DNA from 3 places in the Cryobacterium lyxosi genome. Region 2 is predicted to be linked to each of the others. Evidence: riboswitches for the same ligand, from Rfam matches in the RefSeq annotation. Region 2 holds a riboswitch; each other region holds the start of a gene.
The links. Region 2 has a riboswitch for thiamine pyrophosphate ahead of thiD (bifunctional hydroxymethylpyrimidine kinase/phosphomethylpyrimidine kinase). Riboswitches for the same ligand answer to the same signal wherever they lie in the genome.

Region 1: another riboswitch for thiamine pyrophosphate. It lies ahead of E3T27_RS01025 (ECF transporter S component); the one in region 2 lies ahead of thiD (bifunctional hydroxymethylpyrimidine kinase/phosphomethylpyrimidine kinase).
Region 3: another riboswitch for thiamine pyrophosphate. It lies ahead of E3T27_RS14685 (3-oxoacyl-ACP reductase); the one in region 2 lies ahead of thiD (bifunctional hydroxymethylpyrimidine kinase/phosphomethylpyrimidine kinase).

Annotation. Positions count from the first base shown of each region.
Region 1 is NZ_SOGT01000002.1:9,533-15,213, reverse strand. It holds gene E3T27_RS01040 (AAA family ATPase) at 1-232, opposite strand, end outside; gene E3T27_RS01035 (energy-coupling factor transporter transmembrane component T family protein) at 225-1,019, opposite strand; gene E3T27_RS01030 (ABC transporter ATP-binding protein) at 1,016-2,545, opposite strand; gene E3T27_RS01025 (ECF transporter S component) at 2,549-3,208, opposite strand; TPP riboswitch at 3,240-3,350, opposite strand; gene E3T27_RS01020 (hypothetical protein) at 3,692-4,021, opposite strand; gene dinB (DNA polymerase IV) at 4,047-5,261, opposite strand; gene E3T27_RS01010 (VIT1/CCC1 transporter family protein) at 5,445-5,681, opposite strand, start outside.
Region 2 is NZ_SOGT01000008.1:223,992-229,672, forward strand. It holds gene thiS (sulfur carrier protein ThiS) at 1-1, opposite strand, end outside; gene thiO (glycine oxidase ThiO) at 4-1,230, opposite strand; gene thiE (thiamine phosphate synthase) at 1,274-1,918, shown strand; partial or broken gene thiD (bifunctional hydroxymethylpyrimidine kinase/phosphomethylpyrimidine kinase) at 1,987-2,832, opposite strand; TPP riboswitch at 2,815-2,914, opposite strand; gene E3T27_RS07295 (alpha-mannosidase) at 3,058-5,681, opposite strand, start outside.
Region 3 is NZ_SOGT01000015.1:253,062-258,742, reverse strand. It holds gene E3T27_RS17080 (ABC transporter substrate-binding protein) at 1-387, shown strand, start outside; gene E3T27_RS14700 (ABC transporter permease) at 377-1,189, shown strand; gene E3T27_RS14695 (ABC transporter ATP-binding protein) at 1,182-1,976, shown strand; gene E3T27_RS14690 (LLM class flavin-dependent oxidoreductase) at 1,973-3,289, opposite strand; gene E3T27_RS14685 (3-oxoacyl-ACP reductase) at 3,303-4,067, opposite strand; TPP riboswitch at 4,124-4,224, opposite strand; partial or broken gene E3T27_RS17405 (Tn3 family transposase) at 4,299-4,423, opposite strand; gene E3T27_RS16660 (MarR family winged helix-turn-helix transcriptional regulator) at 4,461-4,892, opposite strand; gene E3T27_RS14675 (substrate-binding domain-containing protein) at 5,028-5,681, shown strand, end outside.

The sequences.
Region 1 (5,681 bases), on a different contig from region 2:
CCGCGTCGAGGCCATCCCAGCCGGGATAGATGTCGTCCATCCGCACCAGTTGAGGGGTGTGCGGGCCAGGCCAGTGCCTTCTCAATGCGTCCGCGAGGGTGCTCTTCCCCGCACCGCTAGGACCGTCGATGAGCACCACGGGGTTCGAGCCGGCAGCGGCCACGGCCTGCAGTAACGGCGCCAGCAAGACCATATCGTCGTGTACGGCCTCTCTGCTATCGGTATCAGGCAAGAATGAAGCTCCAGGTTTCAGCCCACACCGCAACGCCAATGGCGATACCGGCAATGGCGAATCCGATGCCGACCAGGACCGCGTCGGCCGCTCGGACCCGCGACGGTCGTGCCCAGGTGCGGGGCTCGTCGCTGCCGAATCCGCGCGCCTCCATGGCCGTGGCGAGTTTACTGCCCCGACGCACCGAAATGACGAGCAGGGAAAAGGCCGGGCCGAAGAACCGGCGAGCGGCGCCGCGCGGCCCACCGCCATCGCCGACCCCGCGGGCCCGACGGGCAAGCGTGAGCGAGTGCCAGTCTTCGATGAACATACCTACGAGTCGCAGACCAGCCAAACCGCCGAGCACAAACCGCGCGGGCAGCCGCAGCACCTGGGCGAGGCCATCGGCGAGGTCTGTCGGATCCGTCGTGGCGAGTAGCACGATACCGGGCAGACCGATGGCGAGCACCCGCAGCCCGATGGCCAGGCCGAGCTGGGCTGAGCCTTCGGTCACCGAGATGAATCCGAACTGCCACAGCAGCGCGCCGGAGTCTTCGCCATAGAGCACCGTCGTGATGGCAGCCATCGGGGCCGCAATCCAGACCGGTGCCGTTCGCAGCCAAAATTGTCGGGCGCTCAGGCCGCACCAGAGCAAAAGTCCGGCCTCGAGCAGCAGGGCGACTCCGGCCGAGACCCAGTCGATCGAGAGCAGCAGCGCACAGCTCACGATCAGGGCAACTGCGAGCTTGGCGACCGGGTTGAGTCGGGCGACGACGCTCGGGCGGATCGTCGGGGTCAGCAGACTCATGGCGCTCCCGTCCCGAGCCGGATCGGGTCAGGCATACCAATCCGGTATTCCTCGTCCGCGAGAGCGTTGACGAACTGGGCGTCGTGGGTGACCGCGACGAGCGCGATGCCCTCATCGAGCAGCTCGGCCAGAAGGGTCACGAGTTCCTGCCAGGTACGAGAATCCTGCCCGAAGGTCGGCTCATCGAGCACGAGCAGGCGGGGACGGGTCGCGAGAACGGTGGCGACGGACATCCGCCTCTTCTCGCCACCCGACAGGGTGAACGGGTTGGCGTCGGCGAGATGGTCGAGTCGCAGCCGGTGCATCAGCTCGTCGACGCGGCTGGTCTGTTCGGCCTGGCTGAGCCCGAGGGCGCGCGGGCCGATCTGCAGGTCGGCCCGCACCGTCGCGGCCAGGAATTGGTGTTCCGGGTCTTGAAAGACGGTTCCAATGCGGGTCAGCAGCTGCTGGGAACGCCAGCGGTGCGGCTCGGAAACGATACCGGCCGCAAACGTGTCACTTGCCTGCAGCGTTCCCCCGGCCGGCTTCAGCAGTCCGGCCAGCGTGAGGGCGAGGGTAGATTTTCCGGCGCCGTTGGGGCCGGTCACAACGGTGGCGGTGCCGGCCCGCAGGTTGAGGGTGATGCCAGCGGCGACAACGGATGCCGCACGCCGTCCAAACGGAACGCGACCCAACGCGAGCCCCTCGGCCCGCAGCAGGGTCTGCACCGAAGTGATTGGAGAGCGCGCCGGAAACCGGGGGGGCAGGGCTGGCACCCAGACGCCGGCCTGCGCCAATCGCTCACCTTGCCTTGACAGGATTTCGCGGGTGGGGCCGTCGGCCAGCACGCCGCCGGCCGGGTCGAGCACGATGACGCGGTCGACGACGTCCTGCCAGACCTCGACCCGATGCTCGATGACCACAAAGGTGGCCCCGGAATGATCGAGGGAGCGCACAACGGCGTCGCGCACCTCGATGACACCAGTGGGGTCGAGGTTCGCGGTCGGTTCGTCGAGCAGCAACAGCCCCGGCCGCATAGCGAGCACGCCCGCCAGAGCCAGGCGTTGCTTCTGCCCGCCGCTCAGGCTCGAGGTGGGGTGGTCGAGGGGCAGGTCCAGGCCGACTTCGGCAAGAGCCTGCCGCACCCGCGGCCAGATCTCGGCGCGCGGGACGGCGAGGTTCTCGCAGCCGAATGCGACATCATCTCCGACCCTGGCCAGCACGACCTGGGAGTCCGGATCCTGCAGCACGAGTCCGACCCGCCCGCGCGCCTCGGCCGCGCGGCGACCGTCGATGAGCAGGCTGCCGGTCTCGTCGCCGTCTTCGGCATCGCCGAGCACTCCGGCCAACGCGTGCATGAGGGTACTCTTGCCTGCACCGCTGGCACCGAGCAGCAAAACCCGCTCGCCGGGCGTGACCTGCAGGTCAAGCCCGGACACCGCCTGATTGTGGCGCCCGGCGTGGCGCCAGCCCCAGTCGCGGGCTCGAATCTGTACGGCGCGGATCTGCGCGCCGTGACCGGCCGGGAACGGCGGGGTGTCCAACATCCGCTAGCTGATCGCGGCGGAGGGTGCTCGCGACCCTTCCCGACCGGCAGCAAACCGGCTCAGCGCACCGGTGCGGGCCAGGCCGCGCACGGCCAGCCAGGACAGCAGGCCGGCCAGCACGGTGCCCGACACGACAGCGGATACGAAATAGACGACCCTGTAGCCGAAATCCAATGCCGCATAGCTCGTGAAGGTCGTGTCGAGCAGACCTACTGCCACGCCGGCGCCCGCGCCAGCGAGAAGGGCGACACCGAGTCGCCAGTTGCTATAGAGGAACAGCGCGAGGATGATTTCGGCGCCCAGGCCTTCGACGACGCCCCAGATGAGCGTGGAGAAGCCCCACTGGGTGCCGATCAGCATCGACACGACAGCGGCGACGACCTCGGTGTACACGGCTGCGCCGGGCTTTCGGATGATGAGACCGCCGAGCACTCCGGCGAACAGCCAGCCACCGGCGAGGAGACCCTCGAGGCCGGGCGTGAACGCGAGGATCGCACTGAGCGGGGACCAGGCCAGGCCCCAGGCCCAGAAGATGACGCCGCTCGCAACGCCGATGACACTCGCGACGACGATGTCGACCACGCGCCAGCGAAAGTTGCGGGGCTTCTTCGCCCTCGAAGCCTGGCGAGTGGACTGACGGAGTGAAGACGTTGTAGCGTGCACTGTTCGTGCCCTTTCCGTAGGTGAATACAGGGCACGGGATCGAGAAGCCTCCCTGCGCTGGCATGATCCAGATCAGGTTCGACGGTCGAAGCTTGGTCAGCTTCCTCTCAGCCCGGTGTACCGGACTCCCGTGATACCGCCAATTCTAGCGCCCCGCCTAGACTTGCGGCATGGGAATCACGACATGAGTATCAGCATCCTGCTCGTGTTGGCGGCGCTGTATCTCCTGCTGATGCGTCGGTTCCTGATGCGGCGTCGGCGTATCGCCCAGGGATTGCCGGTGAGCGGCCCGTGGCACTTTCCGTCCTGGCTGCGGCCCAGGGTGCCTCGGTGGGCGCGCCGTCGGTTCGCGCGCCGGCCGCGCCGGCCCCGCCGTATCCGTTCTGCTCGTCGCCCCCGCCGCGCGCGCCCGGGCCCAAATGGGGGAACCGGGCTGAGTTTATAGACTGGGCCAGCGGCCCGGGCCCCGCCTAGAGAGCAAAGCTACTTCTTGAGGGCTCGGATTATTCGGGCCAGGGCGCGCCCGGCGACCAGAAGGAATGGCACACCGACGGCGAGCAGGGCGATGACGTTCGGCTCAAACCGAGCGGTGCCGCCCGACTTGACATAGGCACCGATCGGCAGCGATACGCCACCGCCGCCCCCACCGGATCCGACAGCACCGCCTTCGCCGGCATCACCGCCACCGAAACCGTAATAGCTGAGCGCCACCGGTATGAGGGTGACGCCGTCAATTTGCACGGGATCACCGTAAGCCGATTTCACACCGGCGGAACGGAAGGTTTCTGCGAGTTTTTCCGGGAGGCTGGTCATTCCAACAGGGTAGCCGACTCGTGCCTTATGGGCGAGGCTTGAAGAAGGAGGCCGAACGCACTGTTCCCGCCCCGAATCGCTCGGTCACGGAATCGACTGCCAGCTCGGCCCCGCGCCAGTCCTCGTCGGGATCCCATAAGCCAACCGATCCCGACGCTGGACCGAGCTGCTCGGCCCGCACCCCGATCAGTCGCACCCGAATACCCGACGCGGCCAGCAGGTCGAAGGCAGCGACTGCTTCCTCATAGATTCGCCGGCCGACATTGCTCGGTTCAGCGAGGGTGCGCGACCGGGTAACGGTACTGAAGTCTGTGTAGCGCAGCTTGAGTGCCACGCGCCGTGCCACGAGATCGCTGCGCCGCAGCCGTGCCGCTACAAGGTCGCACTGCCGCAGCAACTCACTGTGCAGTCGGTCGATATCGGTCACGTCGTGTTCAAAGGTCACCTCGTGGCCGACGCTCTTCTCTTCCCGCTCGACCGTTACCGAGCGTGGGTCACGCCCCCAGGACAGCTCGAACAGCTTCACACCGGAGGCCTCCCCCAGTGTTTTTTTCAGCACGTCCAAGGGCGTGCGGGCAATATCGCCGATGAGTTTCAGGCCGAGGCGCGTCAGCATCTGCTCAGTAGCGGACCCCACGCCCCAGAGTGCGGTCACGGGCAGCGGATGCAGAAACTCCACCGTCTTGTCGGCCGGCACGACGAGCAGACCGTTGGGTTTGGCCAGGCCGGAGGCAAGTTTGGCGACGAACTTGGTCGACGCCGCGCCGACGGAGCAGACGAGGCCGGTTTCGGCGAACACGCGGGCGCGAATGAGTTCGCCGATCACAGCCGGTGAACCGAACAAATTAGTCGCGCCGGCAACGTCAAGAAACGCTTCGTCGATGCCCAGCCGTTCCACCAGTGGCGTGACGTCGTCGAAGATACTCATCACTCGGGTGGAAAAGTCTCGATACTGTCCCATGTGCGGCTCGAGTACGATCGCGTTCGGGCACTGGCGCAACGCGAGCGACATGGGCATGGCCGAGTTCACACCGTATTTTCGAGCGATGTAGTTGGCCGCCGTGACGACCGAACGGCCGCCGCGGTGGCCGACGATCACCGGCAGATGCGCGAATTCAGGGTGAGAGAGCAACTCGACCGAAACAAAGAACGCGTCCAGATCAACGTGCAGCACCGTCGCCGAACGGTCGTCGACGTCGTCCGCCGAAATCTGCCGCCCGCTGCCATCCTGTCTGCCCACCGAAAAACCCTAACCCGATCCGGCTCATATGCACTACTGACAGAGGGAAAATACAATTCCACGGCATAACTCCTGCAAATCACTGCGGGAAGATGTCGGGACCGCGTCTTTTCGCGGGAGCCGTGAATCACGTCACGCAATCTGCAGGAGTTATGCGACGGGACGACACGTTTTATCGGGCAGCTAGCCGAGCGTCGTGCCGAAAACCAGCCCGAGCAGGTAGGTGACCGCGGCCGCGCCCAGGCCGATCACGAGTTGTCGCAGCGCACGCTTCAGCGGCGGACCGCCAGAGAGCAGGCCGACGACTGCGCCGGTGGCCAACAGGGCGACGCCCACAAGAATCGTGGCGACGATGATAGCCGCGTAGCCGCTCATGCCGAACAGGTAGGGCAGTACCGGCAGCAGCGCGCCCGAGGCGAA
Region 2 (5,681 bases):
CGGTCACGATAGGCCTCCTTTCAGTGAAGCGGATGCGGGCTCTCGGCTCGCCGAGAATCGATCGGGCCGAAAATTTCGCCACCGATCGTCTGCAATGCCCTCGATGAGCTGCAGGCAGTACTGGGCTGCGACCGGGGTGAGCAGTACACCGTGACGAAAGAATCCGGTGGCAATGATGAGGCCGGCGATGTCACCGTTTAAACACCCGACACGGCCGAGGAACGGTGCATTGTCCGGCGTTCCCGGACGGGCCCGAGCGGTCGTTTCGATCAGCTCCAGCTCGCTGACCGCCGGCACCAGGGCCTGTGCATCACGCAACAGCTGGTATACGCCGCCGGCCGAGACCACGCCCGAGCCGTCTTCGCGCTGGGTGGCTCCGATCACGAGCGTTCCGTCGGTGCGCGGAACCAGGTAGACCGGCACCCCGTGCACCAACCCGCGCACCGTGCAGGTGAGCAGCGGCCGAAGGTGCTCGGGCACCCGCAATCGAAGTACGTCCCCGTACACCGGGCGAAGCGGCAGGCGCAGGTGCTCGGGGAGCCCGTCCAACCCGCCCGCCCAGAGTCCATTGGCCACGACCACCTCATCGGCTTGGATCGAGCTGCCGTCAGCCAGGGCGACGCCGGTAACGCGCGAGGAGGCATCCGTTGCATCGGCGTGCAGTAATCCACGCGCACGCACCCGAATCACGGCGTCCTGGCCGTTGGGCGCGAGGGCGGCGAGCGCGAGCTGGATGCGCTCGGTGAGCCGTCGCGGGTCGACCTGGTGATCTTGTTCCACCAAAAAAGCGCCGGAGACCTGGGGGCTCAGCAGCGGTTCAAGCACCCGCGCTTCGCGCACGGTGAGGGGCTCGACACCCAATCCATTGGCCACCTGCACAGCACGCAGGTCGGCGAGGGCTTGCCGGTCGGCCGCGTCCGCGCCCACGTTCAGCGTTGTCGTTCGCTGGTATCCGGTAGCGTCGCTATCGGTTCCGAGCGAGTCGATGAAGTCGGGATACAACTTCGAGGACGCGAGCATGAGATCAAGCAATGCCTCTTCCCGATAGTGCAGTTCGCTCACCGCGGCGAGCATTCCGGCTGCAGCGAAGGTGGCACCGCCGGCCGGGTCGGGGTCGATGACGACCACGCTACGGCCGGAATGCGCCAGCGTCCAGGCGATGCCGAGCCCGATGACGCCGCCGCCAATGACGGCAACATCAACTGTTCGCTGCGCTTCCCGCTCACTCATGGTGTGCACCGATGCCACGGCAGCGCCCCTTAGGGTTGGTCGCATGGACCCCATCACCGCCCGGCTGTATCTCTGCACCGATGCCAGAAAAGATCGCGGCGATTTCGCCGACTTCGTGGATGCCGCCTTCGCCGGCGGGGTCGACATCATCCAACTGCGCGATAAGAACATCGACGCGGCCGAGGAACTTCACTATCTCGAGGTTCTGCACACGGTCGCCGACCGTCACGCCCGGCTCTGGGCGGTCAACGACCGAGCGGATATCGCCGGCCTCTCCGGCGCACCGGTTTTTCATGTCGGCCAGACTGACCTGCCGCTGCCTGCCGCCCGCACACTGCTCGGCACGGCTGCGCGGATCGGCCTGTCCACCCACACCATCGAGCAGGTGGATGCCGCCGTCACCGCCGAGAACCTCGACTATTTTTGTGTCGGTCCGGTCTGGGCTACGCCAACGAAACCCGGCCGCGCAGCGGTCGGAACCGACCTGCTGCGCTATGCGGCCGCGCAGAGCGCCACCGTCGGCAGCCTGCGCCCCTGGTTCGCCATCGGCGGCATCGACCTCGGCAACATCGCCCAAGTCGTCGACGCCGGCGCCACCCGGGTAGTGGTGGTGCGCGCGATCACCGACGCCGACGACCCGACGGATGCCGCTCAGCGTCTGCTCGCCAGCCTCCCGCCACTCGGCTAGTCCCACCGACCGTACCGCGTTCATCGCACGCCTGCAGTCAGAGTGGATACTGCTGTTGCACGGGCGAACAGCTGATGAAAGTGGTGAATCGGGCCATTTCCCTGGCCGACCTCGAGGTCGTCGGCGTGGGCCAGGGCGTCCTGGAGCCAGTCTTTGACCTCGACGAGGGACTGCGCCCAGTCACCGGTTCTCGCCTGCACCGTGGCCATGGCCGAGGAGAGCGAGCATCCGGTGCCGTGCGTGTTCCTGGTGCGGATACGTGGCAACGCGACCTCGACCACGCTGTGCGACAGTAACCCCTGGGTGTTGACCAGGGCATCCGGGCAGCTGGTTTCGTTGAGATGGCCGCCCTTGACCAGCACGGTGACACCGGTGCGAGCAGACAACCTTCCGCCCTGCTCCAGGGCCTCCGCCCAGGTGGCCGCCGGGTGCTCCCCGAGCAGAACAGCCAGCTCGGGAACGTTGGGCGTGACGAGATCGACCTGAGGGATCAGGTCGCGCAGCGCTTGCTCGGCTGAGCGGTCAAGTAGCCGGTCGCCACTCGTTGCCACCATCACCGGGTCGAGCACCACCACGGGCGGTCGACACTCCATGAGCCAGGAGCGCACCTCGGTAATGACGTCGAGTTGCGCGAGCATGCCGATCTTGACGGCATCGATGGTTACATCGTCGCTCACGGCGTTCAATTGTGCGCGCAGAAAAGCCACCGGCGGGGTGTGCACCGAGCGCACCCCGCGCGTATTCTGCGCGACCAGAGCACTGATGACCGCCATGCCGTAGCCGCCGTTGGCCGCAATGCTCTTCAGGTCGGCTTGAATCCCGGCGCCGCCGGTCGGATCGGTTCCGGCGATACTGAGAATTCGAGGCGTTTGCCGCAGCGCGAGCTGGGAGGTTTGATCAGTCATCCGTGACATTCCTTCGCTAGTACTAACTAGACAGGTTCGACGGGTATTGATCTCAGCACGCACACTATGTGCGGCACCCCGTGTCAAGGATCACCCTATACGCGCGCGCATTCAGCGCACAACCGCGCACGCGGTCACCCTGGAGCACGCCTATGCGCCGCCGGCTCTGCGACCGCTCAACGACTGGCTGCACAAAGTATTTCGCAGATAGTCACGCCAACGATGGGAGCCTGCCTACGAATGGTGGCGCAGGCTCCCCTCGCCCTCTGCGGCAGAACGGGCAACTCGCAGGGTGATGATCTGGAAAGCGCGCAGCACCAATCGACCACCAGCATCGGTTGTCGACTGCACTGCTACAGGGGCGACAGTGCGTTCGAGCAGATCGGTCTCGACGATTTCTGAGACAGTGAAGCCGAAGCTGACAGTGCCCGTGGAGCGCGAACCGCTCGCCTCGTACAGTCGCACGATAAGGTCACCGGAACGATCTTCGGCCAGTTTTACGGCTTCGACCACGATCGATGGGCACTCGCTCACGACTACGGGCGCTACGGCCGCGCCGACCACATCGCGCAGCGGCAGGTTGATCCGGTAGCCCTGCGCCGCAGCTCCGAGTACGTCTGGCGTCAGACTTATCGAGGTGCGAAGCGTGTGCACTCCTTGATCCGCAGTTGGGTCAGGGAACGTCGGCGCACGCAGCAGTGACTCCCGCACAGTCGTGGTCGTCCCTCCCCCGACTCGAGTAGTGCGGCTGATGTCATGCCCATAGGTTGAGTCGTTGGCAATCGCAATCCCGAAGCCCGGCTCCCCGACGAAAACCCACCGGTGTGCGCAGGTCTCGAAGCGAGCAGCATCCCAGGACGTGTTGACGTGGGTCGGCCGATAAATGTGGCCAAACTGTATTTCAGACGCAGCGCGGTCAGCGTGCACGTCGAGCGGAAAAGCCAACTTCAACAATTTTTGACGCTCATGCCAGTCAACCGTCGTCACGATGTCCAGGCTCGGCTGGTCACCGAGTACGGTCAGATCCTGCTGAACGGATGACCCCCCGAAGCGCCGCGTCACGCGCACCGTGACCAGCCCTGCACTCTGCACGAGCACCTTGACTTCTTCTGCTTCCAGAAGTTCCACGCCGTTTCGGTCGTAGTGCTCGTCGATGTCCCACGCGTCCCACTGCGTCGGGGTATCCCGAAAAAGTTGGAGCACATTGCCCGCTTGCCCCGCGGGCACGGCTTCTCTTCCGCTCACGCGGTCTACCAAGGAAATGAGGAGCCCACGTGCATCGATGGATGCCCGCACGACGTCGTTCTCGAGCACGAACGCCCCATCGGCCTGATGAAGGCGCACGGCTCCGGTTGGTATCCGCGGCGCAGCAGACAGGGCAGGCACTCCCGCTACCGGGAACGGTGACGCATTGAAGCTCACCGGCGTCGCATCCGTTTGCGCCGAGGAGGTGAGCGCCGCCACGGATGTCGCGATCAGGTCTTCGAGATCGATTCGCACGGTCTCGTAGGCCGCTTCGGCAACCTGATGCACCCACGCGATAGAGCTTCCGGGCAGAATATCGTGAAATTGATTGAGCAACACGGTCTGCCAGGCAGCAGCCAGTCGTTCGTAGGGATAGTCAGCGCCCATATAAAAGTACGCCGTTGATGCCCAGAGCTCGGCCTCCCGAAGCAGGTGCTCGCTGCGACGGTTTCCGGATTTGGTCCTGGACTGCGATGTGTAGGTACCACGGTGAAATTCCAGGTAGAGCTCCCCCGACCACACGGGCGGGTTGGCATACGTGGCCTCCGCCTCCTCGAAGAACGCCCGCGGGCTGGCCATACGCACGGTCGGTGAACCCTCGAGCGAACGCGTACGCTCCGCCGCTGCGAGCATCTCCCGATTGGGCCCACCGCCACCGTCTCCAAAACCGAACGGTACCAGCGACACGTTTGACGCACCCTTCTCGGAGTATTGGCGTTGAGCCCGGGCCAATTCTTCCCCCGATAACAGCGAGTTATAGGTATCCACCGGTGGAAAGTGGGTGAAGACCTGGGTGCCGTCAATTCCCTCCCAAGCGAAGGTGTGGTGAGGCATGGTGTTGGTTTCGTTCCAACTGATTTTTTGGGTGAGGAAGTATTTCGATCCCGCCGCGGTCACGATTTGTGGGAATGCCGCCGTGTATCCAAACGAGTCCGGCAGCCAGATTTCGAGGGGTTCGATGCCGAAATCCTGCATGAAGAAAGCCTTGCCCACGAGCAGCTGCCGAGCCAGCGATTCCCCGCTGGGCATGTTGGTGTCGGATTCGACCCACATACCGCCCACCGGAACGAAGCGGCCCTCGAGTGCGCGCGTCCGGATGCGTTCAAACAGTTCCGGATAGTGCTGCTTCATCCATGAATACTGTTGCGCCGACGAACAGGCGAAGATGAAGTCGGGGTCTTCATCCATCAGGTGCAACACGTTTGAAAACGTGCGCGCACACTTGCGAATGGTTTCACGCACCGGCCAGAGCCAGGCCGAGTCGATGTGGGCGTGCCCGACAGCGATGACTCGGTGGGCGCTGGCGTAGGCGGGTTGCGCCAGAAGGGGCGCCAGTAAAGCGCGGCCGAGGGATGCCGTGCCGCTCACATCCTCGGGGTCCATTTGGTCGGTCATTTTTTCCAGCGCCCGAAGAATCTCAGCGGTACGCGGTAGGTCAGGGCTCAGCTGTTCCATGAGTCCAAACAGTGTCCACACGTCTTGGTCCAGTTTCCACACTTGGGTGTCGAGCAAAGCAACGTCCATGCGGCGCAGGCGGTAGATCGGTTCGATACCCGCCGTAGCCTTGTCACCCACGAGTGTCGGCTGAAAGCCCCAGTCACTTCCCACGTCGG
Region 3 (5,681 bases), on a different contig from region 2:
GTACCGGACCAATACTCGGTGATCGTCGAGGCAAACCGGGCCTGGACAGCCAAGCACCCCACCGCCACTGCTCAGTTCGTTCAGGCCCTGCAACAGGGCTACCAGTTCGCGGCCGATAATCCAGATGCCGCGGCGAAGATTTTGATCGATGCCAATCCCGGCGCCTTCGAAAACACGGAACTCGTTTACCAAAGCCAGAAAAAACTGAGCGCTTCCTACCTCAAAGATGCCAACGGTAAGGTGGGCACTCAGTCGGCAGACACTTGGCAGGAGCTGGCCGATTTCCTCTACGGTGCCGGCCTCTTGGCCGACGAAGACGGCAAACCGCTCACGGCATCGCTGGACACGTCGACATTGTTCACCGAGCGCTACCTTAGTGAAAAATAGCATCACCGTGAAGCCGGCTCCAGCGCCCCGCACGAGGGTACTCTCGGCGCTCGCGCCTCCTGCCGCGATCCTCGCCGCGCTCGTGATCACCTGGCAGGTGGCGGTAACGGTCGGTGGAGTGCAACCGGCGATTTTGCCCTCCCCGCAGCGCATTCTTCAGCAGGGCTGGGAGGCCCGCACCGCGATCTGGGAGAATACGCTCCCTACCCTGCAAGAAACGTTTCTCGGCTTCGCCGTCTCCCTGACCGTCGCTTGGACGCTGGCGATCCTGATCGATTTTTCGCCCGGGCTACGGCGAGCGCTGGTACCACTGCTGGTGGCATCCCAAGCCATACCCATCATCGCGATCGCGCCGCTGATGGTTATCTGGTTCGGGTTCGGAATGCTGCCCAAAGTCATCGTCATCGCCCTGGTGACATTCTTTCCGGTCACGGTCGGACTGATTGACGGTTTCAACCGCACCGATCGAGACGCGATCAATCTGCTGCGCAGCATGGGGGCCAACCGGTGGAAGCAGTTCGTGTACGTGCGTCTTCCGTCGGCGCTTCCCTCGTTCTTCACAGCCCTCCGAATCGGAATCGCCTACGCCGTCACCGGTGCCATTTTTGCCGAGTATGTCGGCGCCGAGCGAGGCCTGGGCATTTATATGGCGATGATGAAGAACTCGTTTCGCACCGATCTTGTGTTGGCGGCCGTTGCGGTGACCGCGTTCGTGAGCGTGTGCCTGTTTCTGTTGACCTATGTCGCCGAACGGGCGATCATCCCTTGGCACTCGAAGGAACGCAGGAGCCGGCATGGTTGAGGCAACGCCCCCGAAGATCGAATTGCGCGGAATATGCAAGTCGTTTCCGCTCGGCCACGGGCAGGTACGGTCGGTCCTCGACGACGTCGCCTTCTCGGCGCAGCCGGGTGAATTCGTTGCCGTGATCGGTCCGAGCGGATGCGGCAAGAGCACCATGTTCAACATCATGGCCGGCCTGGAGACGGCCAGTTCCGGCGAGATCCTCGTCGACGGGGATGTCGTCACCGGTCAACATGAACACTTCGCCTATATGCCGCAGAAAGATTTGTTGTTCCCCTGGCGCAGCATTCTGGAGAACACATCCCTCGGCCTCGAGGTTGCGGGGGAAACAAAGAAGATCGCCCGAGCACGGGCGGCCAGTCTCTTTCCAGCCTTCGGCCTGTCTGGTTTTGAAGATGCACATCCTTTCGAACTCTCCGGGGGCATGCGCCAGCGCGCGGCCTTGCTGCGCACCGTGGTGCAGGGCAGAGATGTCCTGCTGCTGGACGAACCCTTCGGGGCTCTGGACTCCCTCACCCGCACGGACATGCAGTCCTGGTTGCAGGGGGTGTGGTCCCAAAACGCCTGGACTGCGGTGCTGATCACCCACGACATCCGTGAGGCCATCTACCTCGCCGACCGGGTGGTCGTTCTCAGTGCGCGGCCGGCATCCGTGCGGCTGAACCTGACCATCGACCTGCCACGGCCGCGCGCGCTGTCGATGACCACCTCAGCAGAGTTCGCCGGATACGAACGCACACTCCTGGCGACCCTGCACGAGGAAACCCGCTCGTCCAGTGCACCCTAAGCGTCAGCGCCGACCGTGGGGCGTTGTAGCCCCAGATGCCCACGCAAGGTATCGGCGGTGTAGCGGGTGCGGAACAGACCGCGCCGTTGCAACACAGGGATCACCCGGTCCACGAACTCGTCCAAGGATTCCGGCAGCAGCGGCGGCATGACATTGAAGCCGTCTGCGGCACCGGAATGAAACCACAACTCGATTTGGTCGGCGATCTGCTCCGGCGTTCCGACCATGGTGCAATGCCCACCGCCGGCGGCAAGCCGGCCCAGTAACTGCCTGACCGTGGGCTGCTCAGCCTGGATAATTCGTAGGATGGTCGCATACCGGCCCTGAGGCCCGGTGAAGCCTGCCAGCGGCGGCAGCGGCGGCACCGGCGCATCCAAGTCCCAGTTACTGCAATCCTGTTGCACGAACGTTCTCAGCTGCGCGAGCGACTGCTCGGTCGGTAGGAGGGCGTCGACCTCCGCCTGCTTCGCCTGCGCCTGCGCTTGTGTGGACCCGACATAAGTGACGAGTCCGGGCATGATCAACACCGCATCCGGATCGCGGCCGGCTTCGGTAATGCGCCTCTTCACATCTTGGTAATACTCCTGCGCGCTGGCGAGGTCATAGGCCACCGCATAGATTCCTTCGGCATAACGGGCGGCCAGCGCCCGGCCAGGGTCGGAAGCGCCAGCCTGGAACAATACCGGTCGACCTTGCGGCGGGCGCGGCACCGTCAGCGGACCGTCCACCCGGAAGTGTTCGCCGGAGTGGCCGATCGCTCGCACCCGGGTCGGGTCAGCATAAACACCTCCGCGGTCCAGGACCAAAGCATCGTCCTCCCACGAATCCCACAATTTCAGTGCCACCTCGATGAACTCCGCTGCCCGGCTGTAGCGCTGATCATGGGAGGGCAGCACGTCCATCCCATGGTTGCGGGCTTCGGCGTCAAACATGGAGGTTACCACGTTCCAGCCGATGCGCCCCTTACTGATGTGATCCAACGATGCAAGCATGCGCGCCGCGTGGAAGGGCGTGTAAAAGGATGCCGAGACGGTGCTGACCAGCCCGATGCGGCTCGTCGCCCGCGCCATCGCGGCCATCGCGGTCAACGGCTCAAGAAACCACCGCGGGCCGGTACTCACATCACCGACGGCATGCCCGTCGGCGAAGAACACGGCGTCAAAGAACCCACGTTCAGCGCTTTGGGCGAGCCGTTCATAGAAACTGATGTCTCCCAACTGGTCGGCGGGCGACTGCGGCCGCCGCCAAGCGGCACCGTGGTGGCCACAACCCATGAGGAATGCATTGAAGTGAAGCTGGCGCGGAGCTGACATGAGCGGCGCGCCCCTAGTTCATCACCAGGCCGCCGTCGACCACCAGGTTCTGCCCGGTGACCGACCGCGCCCAGGGGGAAGCAAAAAAAAGTACCGCATCGGCAAATTCGTCGGGGGTTGTCACCCTGCGCAGCGGGGTGGACGCGGCAATGAAGTCGAACACGTCCTCGGGGGTGGCTGCGCTGGCATCCGTGGTGCGCAACAGCCCCCCGGAGACCATGTTCACCGCGATGTTGTGCGGGCCAAGGTCTGAGGCAAGGGTGCGGGTCAACGAGAGCAGTGCGGCCTTGGAGGCCGTGTAGTCGTGGTACGGCACCACCGGGTTTTGGAATAGGTTCGTGCCGATGTTGATAATGCGGCCAAACCCGGCCTCGCGCATGCCGGCCAGCGCCTGCTGGGTCGTGTTCAGGGCACCGCGGACACTGCCAGAGAACTGCGCCTCAAACTCGTCCCAACTGATGTCGGCAGCGCCGGAGCGGGCATCGCCGTTGAATTGGAAATCGGCCAACGCGTTATTGACCACCGTCGTCACGGGGGCCCCGAAATGTGCCTGAGCCTGCGTGAATATTGCCGCGACCTGGGCTCGGTCGGTGACGTCGGCCCGCACAGCAAAAGCGTGTTCAGGGCCGTAGCTGGCAGCCAGGGTCTCCGCCGCTGCGGCGCTGTTGCGATAGTTAATGACCACCCGGGCGCCCTGAGCCGCGAAAGCGTGCACGATGCTTGTACCCAAGCCGCGTGCACCGCCGGTGACCAGGACAATCTGTTCTGCTATTTGCATGATTTTCTTCACCTTAGGTAAGGCGAAAGGACGAGATTCGGCACCACTCTGGTACACGAAATTCTCCGTGACATCCCTTCGCTAGTTCGAACTAGATCAGGTTCAACGGGTGTCATCTCAGCCGACCGTCATCCAGTCGGCACCCCGTGTCGCTGGGACCGAGTATACGCAACCGCCGGTACCGGCAAATTCGCGTCCCAAGCCTGAACTCATCAACTGCCGCGCTGGTCGACTTTGTCGACAGTGCTTTTCCTCGAAGGACCGGTCGCGGATCTCTCCGAAGCGGTCGAAGAACATAGCCTGGGCTACGTCTTTCGGGCCTCGCCCTTGTTCAGTCCCGCTGTGATTTTGCGGCGAAAGTTTGGGATGGCGGAAGCTAGTGAGAGGGCATCCCTAAATAGTTGGGCGGTTCTGGGCGGTGCCCCCGACGAGGTGCGCCAGCAGGCGGATGAGCTCTCGGTTCTCCTTCGGTGACAGATGGGAGGTCACCTCGGCCTCCGCCTCATGGATCAGAGGAAGCAGCTCTCGTACGACGGAGCGTCCCCGCTTGGAGAGATAAGCCAGTACTCGGCGGCGATCCGCGGAGTCGACGTTGCGATAGCAGAGCGCCATCTCGATAAGTTGATCGACCACTCGCGTCAGCGTTGGCCCCGTGATATTCGTCGCCGCCGCCAATTCGGCCATCGGCGAAGCCGTGTGGTCGAAGAGATATGACAGCACGCGCCACTGGTCGAGGCTAATCCCGTGTCCTCGAAGTCGACGTTCAATGTGCCCCGTAAACAGCTGGTTTGCTTGAGAAACAAGCTGGATGTTCGGTCCGTCCACGGGTAGAGTCGCGCCGTCGGAGGGTGACGCTTGCACTTTCTTCCTTTCCAACCGGAACGAACACCGTTCAATAGGATACTTTTTACTCAAGACCTAGTCGAAGTTATTCATTTGCACGCGAACAAGGGTGTTCTCTTGGCAAAGTATAAGCGCCGACACCGACACAGCGCTCCGGTCCTCGATGACACGATACGAATCGGGTTGGCCGTTCCTCTGCAAGGGCCGGCTGGAATATTCGGGCCGTCGTGCGAGGCCATAGCCGAATTGTGCGTTTCCAAGCTGAACAAGACGGGGCTGCTCGGCCGTCGAGTGGAGATCGAGACCATCGATGCGGGGGCGCCGCCCCCCGAGATCGCCCAGACCGTGGCGAAGCTGATCGATCGTGGGCGTATCCAAGCGCTGACGGGCTGGCACATCTCATCCGTGAGAAGTCATCTCGTTCCGGTTATGGCGGGCCGTATCCCGTACGTCTACACCTCCTTGTACGAGGGCGGGGAGCGTCATCCCGGAGTCTTCTGCTCGGGAGAGACTCCCCCGATGCAGATCGCGCCCGCCCTGTCCTGGCTGCGCGATCAGCTCGGAGTGCGCAGCTGGTTCATCGTGGGTGATGACTATGTGTGGCCGCGTCGTTCGGCGACCGCGGCGATGAGCTACGCGAGGGCGCTGGGCTTGCAGGTGGTCGGCTCGCAGTTCGTTCAATTGGGCACGGAGGACTTCGCACCCCTGGTCAGGCGGCTCATCCGTTCCGGAGCAGACGGTGTGCTCATGTTCCTGGTCGGGCAAGATGCC